Regions from separate parts of the Geobacillus sp. Manikaran-105 genome, predicted to be linked through region 3. Evidence: riboswitches for the same ligand, from Rfam matches in the RefSeq annotation. Region 3 holds a riboswitch; each other region holds the start of a gene.
What was found. Region 3 has a riboswitch for S-adenosylmethionine ahead of mtnK (S-methyl-5-thioribose kinase). Riboswitches for the same ligand answer to the same signal wherever they lie in the genome.
Positions count from the first base shown of each region.

Region 1 (4,180 bases), on a different contig from region 3:
ATCGCCGTATAGCTGACGAGCGACACGGCCGTCACCGTAATGCCGGAGACGAGCGCCGGCAACGATTCCGGCAGCAGCACTTTCCAAATGATCGTCCACGTTGAGGCGCCCATCGCTTGGGCTGCTTCGATGACGCCTTTATCAATTTCGCGAAGGGCAATCTCCACCATGCGGGCGTAAAACGGCGCGGCCCCAATGACCAAAGCCGGCAGCGCCGCATTGGCGCCAAGCATCGTCCCAACAAGCCAGGTGGTAAACGGAATGAGCAAAATGATCAAAATAATAAACGGAATCGAGCGGAAAATGTTCACAAACGCCGCAATCACTGTATTGACAAACCGGTTTTCCCATAGGTTGCCCTTCGCTGTCAAAAATAGAAGCAAGCCAAGAACGATTCCGAGGACGAAAGTGGCCGCCACCGCCACTCCCGTCATATACAGCGTCTCGACCGTCGCCGCCCACATTGTCTCCCATTGGACGTTCGGCAGGAGGTTAGCGAGCATCGTGAATCACCTCCACCGCCACCTGCTGGCTTTGAATGTAGTCAAGCGCCCGGGCAATTTCATCCGCCGCCCCATCGATGTGCACAAACAGCACCCCATAAGCGCCTTGATGGGTTTGCGAAATTTTCCCTTGCAAAATATTCATATCGACGGCAAATTGCCGCACGACCTGGCTGATGAGCGGCTGGCCGGCCGCCGCGCCGACAAACGTCAGCTGCGCGATCAGCCCGCTCGGATATTGGCCAAACAAATGGGAAATCGCCTCTTCCGTCTCTTCCGGCTCGACGAGCTGCTTGACGAACCGCTTCGTGATCGGCTGCTGCGGGTTGCGGAACACATGCAACACTTCGCCTTGCTCAACGATTTTGCCGTTTTCCATCACGGCGACGCGGTCGCAAATTTTGCGGATGACGTGCATCTCATGGGTGATGAGCACGATCGTCAGCCCGAGCCGCTTGTTGATGTCGACAAGCAGGTCCAAAATCGCATCGGTCGTCTGCGGGTCGAGCGCCGATGTCGCCTCGTCGCAAAGCAGCACTTTCGGGTTGTTGGCGAGCGCCCGGGCAATGCCGACACGCTGCTTTTGCCCGCCGCTCAACTGCGACGGATACGCCTCTTCCCGCCCCGTGAGCCCGACGAGCTCGATCAGTTCATCGACCCGTTTTTGCCGCTCTGCTTTCGGAACACCCGCAATCTCGAGCGGAAACGCAATGTTTTCCCGCACTGTGCGCGACCAAAGCAAGTTGAAATGTTGGAAAATCATCCCGATCTCTTGACGCGCCTTGCGCAGCTCCCGCCCTTTGATGCGCCCCATGTCGCGGCCGGCGACGACCACCCGGCCGCCCGTCGGCTTCTCGAGCCCATTGAGCAAGCGGATGAGCGTACTTTTCCCCGCGCCGCTGTAGCCGATAATGCCGAAAATTTCCCCTTCGCGAATCTCAAGCGACACATTGTCGACGGCCGTGACCGAGCCGTTAGCCGCTTGATAGATTTTTGTCACATGTTCGAGTGTAATCATCGTTTCACCTTCCTTCCTCCCCAAGGCGGCGGAGCGCAAAAAGAAAACCTTTCTGCCCGCAGAGAACAGAAAGGTATTGTGCACCATTCCGTCTCTTATCTCTCAAAGCAGGCCGCTTTGTGTGAATTGGCACCTTTTCAGCGCACGCGCTGACGGTTGCCGGGCTTCATTGGGCACATCCCTCCACCTCTCTTGATAAGAGCGCAACAATCGCCTATTCGATTGACTACAGCTGTGATTGTATCACCTTGTGTCGAACATTGTCAATAAAAATTTCACCCAACATGCCGATACGGCTTAGCCAAATGGAGGAGCGACTCAAGCAGCAACAGATGACGAAAGCTTCCCGATACATGCACTTCGCGCAGCCGGACGAGCTGCTGCAGCTTCAGCTCGCCGCCTAAAAGCGAGCAAAGCGCTTTTTTGGAGCCGCGCACCGTCAAGACGTTCCGTTCATCAGGTTCCCTTCCGGCGGCAAGCTCCTTGCCGAGCGCCACGATGGCGGTCTCTTCCTCGCTTTCAAAGCGGACATACAGCTGCTCATCCGGCAAAATCGGCAACAAATGGCGCAACGTTTGCATCCGTTCCATAAACTGCCCTACCAACTCGCGCATTTCCATTGAGCATCCTCCCCCCCATCTCCTTTGTCCTTTTATTTCCATGCCGAAGGGGGAGAATCCTTTACAAAAATCTCGACAGCCGCCGTGGCGAACCAACGCCGTTTTTGTCATTTCCCAAGAAATGTGTCAAACGGCGTCAAAAAACGGCGGATCGTCAGCGCGGCAAACGGGCGCGGATTGCTTCGTACAAATAAGGGACCGAATGGAACGCATACCATTTGCCGATGATCTCTCCGCCGGCGAAAAGAAGCAAGCACGGAACGCTTTCAATTTTCCACGCCGCCGCCTGCTCGGGGATGTAGTTGATGTCCGTTTCGCAAAACGGTATGTCCGGAAACAATTGTTCTAGGACAACAAGCATGCGCCTCGCCAACTGGCACGTGCCGCACAGCGGGGTATACAACGAAAGAGCGAGAAGCGGCTCCCCTTCCACCATTCGCTTAATATCGTTTCGACCGATTGTGTTCACTCGCCTCTTCCTCTCATGAACGATTCGATACGGACGTCAAAATGGGCGCGCAGCAGCACATGCGCCAAATGCCAGATCGGGGCGGCGGCCACTTCGCGATACGCCCGGTCAATGTAAATATGCCCTGCTTCCGGAAACACCCGGCGGAACTGCCGGTGCAATTTTTCCCCCGCCTCATCGGCATCGGCGAGCACGTACACATCCCGCCCTTCGAGTTCATCGGCCAGCTCCTCAAGGCGCGCATCGCTGATCGTGCCGTTCGTGCAAATGATGACAACCGGCTCGTTCAGCACGGCCGCCACTTTTTCCTTATCTGACCGCCCTTCCACAATAATCACTTTTTCCACCTGTCGCATGTCCGACCCACCTAACGTGAATGAGGATACAATATTGTATGGCAACAGAAAAGCAACGGCCATCCGCCGTTGCCTCCTAACACCAGCCCGCCTCCCCGTCGCAGTCGACATATTTTTGATCCGGTTCAACGGTAGCGGTGACCCATTTTCAAATTCTTCCATTTGCTCGCTTTATCCGTTTTTCCACGCTACAGCCGCAGGAAGCGGAAGGCGGCCGATGAGCTCGCCTCCCTCGTACAGTTCGATCGTGCGGCCGTTCCATTTGCCGGTGACCCGGTCCGTGACATCCAGTTGCTTCGTTTGCAGCACCATCACGAGCACCCCTTTTTCATCACATTCCGGTATGTATAGGGGGCCCGGTTCGAAGCGAACTTTGCAGGAACGTTTATCCTTCGTTGATCATCGCTTCGTATTGTTCGGCCGTCAACAAGTTGTCCACTTCGCTTAAGTCTTTCGGCTCAATAACGATCATCCATGCTTTTTCATACGGTGATTCGTTCACATATTCCGGATTGTCGTTCAACGCTTCGTTCACTTCGACGACCGTGCCGCTGATCGGCGCATACAATTCCGAGACGGTTTTCACCGACTCAACGCTGCCGAACGGCTCGTTCGCTGTCAGTTCCGCGCCGACTTCCGGCAGCTCGACAAACACGATGTCGCCCAGCTCCGATTGGGCGAAATCGGTGATGCCGATGCGCACTTTGTCCCCTTCGACGCGCACCCACTCATGCTCTTTCGAATAACGGAGTTCTTTCGGCGTGTTCATCAAATCCCTCCAGTGCGGCAAGTTGTGTTCTTTTTCATCATAACCGATTTTTCGCCAAAACTCACTGAATTCATTTCATTTCGGCCAAATTTTTTATGTTTCCGTCGAAACGCGCCCGGCAAAACACGATTCGTAGTCTTGTTCGCGGAATCCGACCACGACCCGCTCCCCGTCCGTTAAAATCGGCCGCTTGACGAGCATGCCGTCCGAGGCGAGCCACGTGAGCATCTCGTCTTCCGAGGCGCCATCGAGCTTGTCTTTCAATCCGAGTTCGCGGTATTTCATGCCGCTTGTATTGAAAAATTTTTTGAGCGGCAGCCCGCTTTTTCGATGCAAGTCGGCGAGCTGTTCTTTCGTCAGCGGCTCGTCGACCAAATGCACCGTTTGCACCTCAATGCCGTGTTCATCGAGCCAACGCTTCGCCTTCCGGCACGTTCCGCATTTT
Region 1 covers NZ_PIJG01000030.1:23,908-28,087, reverse strand. Annotated here, with positions in the region: gene CV945_RS10220 (methionine ABC transporter permease) at 1-503, opposite strand, end outside; gene CV945_RS10215 (methionine ABC transporter ATP-binding protein) at 493-1,521, opposite strand; SAM riboswitch class I at 1,614-1,723, opposite strand; gene CV945_RS10210 (hypothetical protein) at 1,797-2,141, opposite strand; gene CV945_RS10205 (thioredoxin family protein) at 2,296-2,610, opposite strand; gene CV945_RS10200 (ribonuclease M5) at 2,607-2,966, opposite strand; gene CV945_RS17785 (DUF2553 family protein) at 3,138-3,278, opposite strand; gene gcvH (glycine cleavage system protein GcvH) at 3,352-3,735, opposite strand; gene CV945_RS10185 (arsenate reductase family protein) at 3,829-4,180, opposite strand, start outside.
Region 1: another riboswitch for S-adenosylmethionine. It lies ahead of CV945_RS10215 (methionine ABC transporter ATP-binding protein); the one in region 3 lies ahead of mtnK (S-methyl-5-thioribose kinase).

Region 2 (4,180 bases), on a different contig from region 3:
GATCGTCTATGGCGTGTCGCTCTTTTTGGATCAAGAGGAAATCGTGAAAGTGGATTTTCTTTCCATCTATTCTCCGCCGTCAGCGGAACACTGGCTTGGCACAGACTACGGAGGGCGCGACGTGTTTGGCCAGCTCATCATCGGCGCCCGCAATTCGTTTACGATCGGGCTGGCCATTACGCTCATCACTGGGGCGATCGGCCTCATTGTCGGATTGGTGGCCGGCTATTTCGGCGGCTGGATTGACAATGTCATTATGCGCATCATCGATTTCATTCTCGTTCTGCCGTTTTTGATGCTCGTTATTGTTTTTGTCGCCACTGTGCCTAAATATAATGTATTGACGTTCATTTTGATCATGAGCGCGTTTTTGTGGACGGGCAAAGCCCGGCTGATCCGCGCCAAAACGCTTGCCGAGCGCGAGCTGGATTATGTCAGCGCGTCAAAAACGCTCGGCACGCCAGATTGGAAAATCATTATTTTTCAAATTTTGCCCAACCTCAGCTCGATCATTATCGTCAATTTGACGTTAAATTTGGCGGGCAACATCGGCATCGAGTCCGGGCTCACGTATCTTGGCTTCGGGCTGCCGGAGAGCACGCCGAGCTTAGGGACGTTGGTCAGCTATGCGACCAACCCGGATGTTTTGCAAAACAAATGGTGGGTTTGGTTGCCTGCGTCATTGCTTATTTTAGTGATGATGCTGTGCATAAATTTCATCGGCCAAGCGCTGAAACGTGCGGCTGATGCAAGACAACGACTAGGATAAGGGGGAAGAAAATGTGAAGAGAAAATGGCTGGCGGCTCTCGCCGCGCTCTTGCTCGTGCTCGCCGGGTGCACGGGCAAATCCGACACAACGAGCGGAAAGGGCAACAATAACGAAAAACCGGCGGCTCAGAAGGAAGACATCAGCAAATTCCCGATGACGGTGAAAAACGACGGGAAAATCATCGATGGCGGCGTGTTGAAATACGGCCTTGTGTCCGATACGCCGTTTGAAGGGACGCTCAGCTATGCATTCTACACCGGAGCGCCCGACGCAGAGATTTTGCAATTTTTTGACGAGTCGCTTTTCCGGACGAACGGTGACTATGAAATTACAAATGATGGGGCTGCCACGTATGAGTTGTCGGATGATAAAAAGACGATGACAATCCATATTAAAGACAATGTGAATTGGCATGACGGCCAGCCGGTGACCGCCGAAGACTTGGAGTATGCGTATTTGGTCATCGGCCATAAAGATTACACCGGCGTCCGCTATGGCGATGCGCTCATCCAAGGCATCGTCGGGATGGAAGAATATCATAGCGGCAAAGCGGATAAAATTTCCGGCATTAAAGTCATCGACAAAAAGACGTTGACGATCACATGGAAACAGGCCAATCCGTCGGTGTTGACTGGCATTTGGGCGTATCCGCTGCCGAAGCATTACTTGAAAGACATTCCGATCAAAGACTTGGCGAAATCGGATAAAATCCGGAAAAACCCGATCGGGTTCGGTCCGTTTAAAGTGAAGAAAATCGTTCCGGGCGAGTCGGTCGAATTTGTTCGCAATGATGACTACTGGGCTGGCAAACCGAACTTGGAAGGCGTCATTTTGAAAGTCGTCAGCCCGCAAGTCGTCCTGCAAGCGCTGAAAAAAGGCGAAATTGACGTCGCTGAGTTCCCGACTGACCAATATTTGAACGCGAAAGGGACGAAAAACATTCAGTTTATCGGCAGAGTGGATTTGGCGTACAACTATATCGGCTTTAAACTCGGCCATTGGGATGCGAAAAAGCAGGAAAACGTAATGGACAATCCGAAATTCCAAAACAAAAAACTGCGCCAAGCCATGGCGTACGCCATCAACAACCAAGAGGTGGCCGACCGCCTGTATCATGGTTTGCGCTTCCCGGCGAACACGCTCATTCCGCCGTCGTTCCCGGGCTATCATGACAGTTCCATCAAAGGGTATACGTACAATCCGGAAAAAGCGAAACAATTGCTGGATGAAGCGGGATATAAAGATGTGGATGGCGATGGCCTCCGCGAAGATCCAAACGGCAAAAAATTCAAGGTCAACTTCTTGGCGATGAGCGGTGGGGACATCGCTGAACCGCTGGCCAAATTTTATATGCAATGCTGGAAAGATGTGGGCCTCGATGTTCAGCTTGTAGACGGACGCTTGGCGGAGTTCAACTCCTTCTACGATATGGTCGAAAAAGACGATCCGAAAGTGGATGTCTACGCCGCCGCTTGGGCAACGGGAACGGACGTCGACCCGTACGGATTGTACGGCCGCAACGTCATGTTCAACTACTCGCGCTGGGTGAATGAGAAAAACGATGAACTGTTGGAAAAAGGTCATTCCGAACAGGCGTTTGACAAAGAATATCGTCGGAAAATTTACAGTGAATGGCAACAGCTGATGAACGAAGAAGTTCCGGTCATTCCGACGTTGTATCGTTCGGCCATTTATGCCGTCAACAACCGCGTCGCCAACTTCACGGTCGATCCGGGCTCGAAACTGACGTGGAAAGATGTCGGCGTCACGTCCGAGCAGCCGGAAGTGGCGGAATAAACAAAAAAGCGATTGCTTCTATGGGATTCGATATGGTAACATGAAAGACAAATGATCATACGTCTTATCAAGAGTGGGCGAGAGAACGGGCTTGATGACCCCACAGCAACCTGCCGCCGGCAAGGTGCTAACACCCGCAAAGCGGTCTCGCTTTGGATGATAAGAACGGCTGCCCCCTTTCGCATCATTCCGAGGCGAAAGGGGTTTTTGTCGATAGGGGGTGAAGGGGGAAATAGTGGAGAGGGACATGTCGATCCGAGCTTGCATGGCCGCTCATCTCCGTGCCGCTGCGTTCGCCGTTCATGTCATGCGCTGCGTGCAGGCGGAGCTGATTCGATTTGACCCTGAAGCGGCGGTTCATGTCGACCGTGGGGACGGATACGTTCATTTGTATGGGAAAGCGCAAGGGACAACCTTTTCAGTGTTGTTGACCGACAGCGAGGCGGACGAATGGAAGGCGGACGGACCGTACGCCCTTGATCGCTACATATGGACAGAGCTTGGGAAAAAAGGGATTTTTCCAATGCGGATGACGCCGTATTTACAAGCTGTATGGTTAATGGAGTCATAGAAAGGAAGAGGACGAATGGCAGTCAAAAAATTTGAGCATGTCGGCATTCAAGTAAAAGACATCGAGGCATCAAAGGCATTTTACCAAAACGTCGTCGGCCTGGAGTTGCTTGACGAAATGATTCATACGAACGGAACGATGAAACTGGCGTTTTTAGGGATTGACGGCTCGATCGTCGTCGAGCTGATCGAAGGATACAACCCGGATTTGCCGACGGAAGGAAAAGTGCACCACGTGGCGTTTACGGTCGAAGGCATCGAGCAGGAAAAAGAACGGCTTCAGTCGCTCGGCGTCCCGCTAGTGTGGGATGAAATTACAACGCTCCCAAACGGGGCGAAATACTTATTTTTCCTTGGTCCGGACGGCGAATGGATCGAGTTTTACGAGCCGGCGCAATGAACGAAGGGGAAGGCGGCCATCGGTATGGCCGCCTTTTGCCGTGCAAGAAGGAAAATAGGGAGTGCACCGCGTATAGGTAAAGGGGAGAGGAGGAGAACAGATGGAGCCGCAAGTCATTCGCGCCATTCAAGACGACTACCCGGATGAATTCGCCTGGTGCTACGGCTGCGGGCGTCTGAATGAACAAGGCCACCATTTCCGCACCGGGTGGGACGGAGACAAAACGGTGACCGTCTATACGCCGCGTCCGGAACATACGGCGATCCCCGGGTTTGTGTACGGCGGGCTGATCGCCTCGCTCATTGATTGCCACGGCACCGGTTCAGCGGCGCTTGCCTTGCATCGGAAAAACGGCCATGAGCCGGGAAGCGGGGAAACGCCGCCGCGCTTTGTCACCGCGTCGCTTCACGTCGACTTTGTCAAGCCGACGCCGCATGGCGTGCCGCTTGTCGCCGTCGGAACGGTGACGGAGATTCACCCGAAAAAATGGCAAGTGGACACCGAGGTGTTCGCCAACGGCGAACTGTGCGCCCGCGGTCAAGTCGTCGCGGTCGTCATGCCGAAAACGTTTGTCCAGGGATGACAAGCAAACGAAAAGCGCCGGAGGGCGGCTGTTTTTGACAGCGCTTTCTCCGGCGCTTGG
Region 2 covers NZ_PIJG01000017.1:34,015-38,194, reverse strand. Annotated here, with positions in the region: gene CV945_RS07045 (ABC transporter permease) at 1-769, shown strand, start outside; gene opp4A (oligopeptide ABC transporter substrate-binding protein) at 783-2,567, shown strand; SAM riboswitch class I at 2,629-2,733, shown strand; gene CV945_RS07035 (hypothetical protein) at 2,815-3,138, shown strand; gene CV945_RS07030 (VOC family protein) at 3,154-3,537, shown strand; gene CV945_RS07025 (PaaI family thioesterase) at 3,638-4,120, shown strand.
Region 2: another riboswitch for S-adenosylmethionine. It lies ahead of CV945_RS07035 (hypothetical protein); the one in region 3 lies ahead of mtnK (S-methyl-5-thioribose kinase).

Region 3 (4,180 bases):
TCTTCACCGGTTTTTTCAGCTTCTCCGGGATGGCCGCCTGTTCGCTGCTCGATGCGGTTTGGCTGTTGGATGAGACGGTGTCGCCTTGGATGGCCGTTTGCTTCGTTTCGTTGGCCGGCTTAGAGCTCACGGCGTCTTGCTCGTTCGTGCAGCCGGCCAAGACGGAGAACACGGCAAAGAAAAGAAGAGAAAGGAACGATAAGGCCTTAAATCGTTTCATGCTGCTCCTCCTTTGCAAATAACGCTGGCAGTGCCGCGCTGTAGCTGCCGCGGACGATGCCTTTTTCGGTAATGATCGCGGTAATCAGTTCGTTTGGCGTCACGTCAAACGCCGGGTTATACACGTTGACGCCTTCCGGGGCGACGCGCACGCCGGCCAGATGGGTCACTTCATCCGGATGGCGCTCTTCAATCGGGATGTCTGCCCCTGTCTTTGTCGCCAAATCGATGGTGGACAACGGTGCGGCGACGTAAAACGGAATGCCAAACGATTTGGCGAGCAAGGCGAGGCCGAACGTGCCGATTTTGTTCGCTGTATCGCCGTTTTGTGCGATCCGGTCGGCTCCGACGATAATGGCGCGAATCCCTTTCGCTTTGATCGTTTGCGCCGCCATGTTGTCCGTAATAAGCGTGACGTCGACGCCTGCTTGCATCAGCTCCCAGGCGGTCAGACGCGCTCCTTGCAAAACGGGGCGCGTCTCAAGGGCGTACACGGATAACTCGATCCCTTTCTCTTTCGCCAAATAAAACGGGGCGAGCGCCGTGCCGTAGCGGGCGGTGGCGATCGAGCCGGCGTTGCAAATCGTCATCACCCGGTCGCCTGGGCGAAAAAGCGATAACGCATGTTCGCCGATGCGGCGGCAGACATCTTCGTCCTCGATTTGGATGCGGATCGCCTCGTGAATAAGCACCGTTTTCGCTTCGTTGACTGAGGCGGCGTCTTTGGCGGCGGCAGTGAGCCGGTCAAGCGCCCAAACCAAATTGACGGCCGTCGGGCGGGCGCTTGCCAAATAATCGCGGTCTTGCTTTAGGCGGCTATGGAACTCGTGGACCGTTTCCGCTTTATAATGCGAGGCGGCGAGCGCCAGACCATAAGCGGCGGTGATGCCGATCGCCGGCGCTCCGCGCACTTTCAGCGAGGCGATCGCATCGTACACGTCTTCAAGCGTATGCAGGTCGATATATTCTGTTGCTAATGGCAATTTTTGTTGGTTTAAAATCGTGATATGCGTCTCGCGCCACTCGACAGAGCGCGGGATGGCAAAGGTGTCCATCGTCGTCTTCCTTTCTTTTCACATTTTCCGTTGATCCGGGCCGGCACTGGGCCGGTCGTCGCCGTGTTACTATTCGGTTTCTGCAAACACTCGGCGGAAGCCGTCCGTTCCGGTCAGCTCGTTGCGCTCGACAATTAGGCGGCGGCCGAGGCGGAGCGCGTGTCGTTTGGCGGCAAGGCGGGCTTCTTTCTGCTCGATGCCGTCAAGGTCGGCCACATGGGCGAGGCCGATCGTCCGGCGGATGACTTCGCAGCCGGCAAAGCCGACAGCATCGATGAACGCATGCCGGAGCACTTCGTCAAGCAAGCCCGGTGTTGCGGCGTACGTCTCGATGCTTTTGGTGCGCCAAAGCTCCGAGAATATGGACGCAAAGACGTCCCAGGTCCGGTCGATGTGATCAAAGAGCGGTTGGCGCTCAACGTCAGGGCGGGACAACGCATTTAACAGCAAGTTGGCGAAAAACTGCCCAAGGTCAAAGCCGATCGGGCCGTAAAAGGCGAATTCCGGGTCGATTACTTTCGTTTCGTCGGTGCTTGCGAAAATGCTGCCGGTATGCAAATCGCCATGCAGAAGCACATCGGCTTCGGTTAAAAACTTGCGCTTCAACTTCGCCGCTTCCAAACGGAGGCGGTCGTCATTCCAAAGCGTTTCGACGTCCGGCCGCAGCTCGTCTTCGAAGTTGTTCGTCTCATGGTCGAAAAATGGATCGGTGAAGACGAGATCTTCGGTGATTTTGCACAGTTCCGGATTGACGAAGCTTTGCGCCAATTTCTTTTTCTCTTGCTGGTTCATGCCGAAATCGGATGTGTAAAACGCTGTTTTGGCGATAAATTCGCCGATATGCCGGGACAAAAGCGGGAATGTTTTCCCTTCGATCAACCCTTTGCGGGCGATTTGCAGACGGGACAAGTCTTCCATCACGGTAATGGCAAGCGATTCGTCAGAATAGTAGACGTTCGGCACGTATTGCGGTACATAGCTGGCAAACGTGCGCAACGCGTTGCTTTCAATAACCGCGCGCTTTAACGTGAGCGGCCAGCTTTCGCCGACGACTTTCGCGTACGGGAGCGCCTGTTTGATGATGACGCCTTGCTTCGTTTCCTGATCGACGATATGAAAGACTAAGTTTAAGTTTCCGTCGCCGATTTCGCGGCACACAAGCGGCGCCCCGTCTCGGAATAGGCCGAGGCGGACGGCGAGGGCGGTCGCTTTTTGTTCGGTGAGCGGTTCGTAAACAGTGGATTGGACAATCGTCATTTTCACGTTCCCCCTTTAGGTTTTGGCAAATGAAAAAGCCTCTTTCGCATACGGAAAGAGGCTTGAAGATGCATCGTCTTCGCGCCTCTTATCTTTCAGAAAGACATCGGTCTTTCTGTTGGACTTAGCACCGTGCCCTGCGGAAGCGGTTCGCTTCCGGCGCCGCCTTTGGCGTGCGCCCTATCTCACGATAGCATTACGGTCGGTTGCTGGGCTTCATTGGGCCAATTCCCTCAGCCAACTCTTGATAAGAGTACCGATCTAGCTATTAAGTTTTTGCAATTTTCACGATGTTAACAATCGTTTGGTTGCTTGATTCGAATGATACAGGTTGGGCTGGCGGATTGTCAATACGTTTTGAAAAATTTTTTTGCCGCCTCTTCATAATCGTGCGGCCGGCGGTCGGCAAACACCGGGATGCGTGCGCGGACGTCTTGGATGAGCGACGGGTCGATGGAAGCGGTTAAGATACCCGGCTGTTCGTCGGCTTCGGCGATGATCTCGCCCCACGGGTCAATGACGAGCGAATGGCCGGCGAAGACGTTGTTCGGGTCGCGTCCGGCCCGGTTGCAAGCGACGACATAGCATTGGTTTTCAATCGCCCGTGCCATCAAGAGCGTCCGCCAATGGTGAAGGCGGGGAAGCGGCCATTCGGCGACGACAAACAGCACTTCCGCTCCGGCCAACGCATGGGCGCGAATCCACTCCGGAAATCGGATGTCATAGCAAATGACCCCAGCGCACGGCAGCCCGTCAAGCGAGAACAAGCCTGGCTCGTTTCCCGGCTGCAAATACAAATGTTCATCCATCAATTGGAACAGGTGAAGCTTGCTGTATTCGCCGACGATTTGGCCATGGCGGTTGGCCACGATCATCGTGTTTGTCACGCCGGCGGCTGTTTTTTTGGCGACCGAACCGGCGACGAAATGGACGCCGTACGTTTGCGCCAATCGGGAAGCGAGCGCCTTCGCCCGTTCGGCGCCTTCGTCGGCAATTTCATCCAGGCGCGTCAAATCGTAGCCGGTCGTCCATAACTCTGGCAGCACGATGATGTCAGCGCCGTCTTTGGCAGCGGATTCCACGGCCTGTTCGGCTTGCTGTTCGTTTTTTGCTGGATCGCCAAATGCAATGTCAAGCTGCAGGCAGGCGATGCGGATCGTCATGAGCGTTCACCTCGGAAAAAAATTTTCTTTACATTTTGCTTTTAACGATATATGATGTTGCACTAGAATTTCAAGAATGTTTGAGAAGGTGTGGACGATGACGATCGAATTTCCCTTTTCCGAACTGCTTGAACAGCTGCCGAAGCAGTTTTTCGCCTCGCTCGTGGCGAAAGTCGGTGCGAAGATCAAGGCGGGTTATGATGTGATCAACTTAGGGCAGGGCAATCCGGATCAGCCGACGCCGGCGCACATTGTCGAAGCGATGCAGAAGGCAGCCGCGAACCCAAAATACCATAAATATTCGCCGTTTCAAGGCTACTCGTTTTTGAAAGAAGCCGTAGCGGCGTTTTACGCGCGCGAGTACGGGGTGACGATCGACCCGGCCCGCGAGGTCGCCATCTTGTTCGGCGGCAAAGCCGGGCTTGTCGAGCTGCCGCTTTGCCTCGTCAACCCGGGCGATGTCGTGCTCGTCCCGGACCCGGGTTA
Region 3 covers NZ_PIJG01000031.1:16,803-20,982, forward strand. Annotated here, with positions in the region: gene CV945_RS10340 (sugar ABC transporter substrate-binding protein) at 1-220, opposite strand, end outside; gene mtnA (S-methyl-5-thioribose-1-phosphate isomerase) at 207-1,274, opposite strand; gene mtnK (S-methyl-5-thioribose kinase) at 1,344-2,531, opposite strand; SAM riboswitch class I at 2,617-2,785, opposite strand; gene CV945_RS10355 (carbon-nitrogen family hydrolase) at 2,879-3,694, opposite strand; gene CV945_RS10360 (pyridoxal phosphate-dependent aminotransferase) at 3,792-4,180, shown strand, end outside.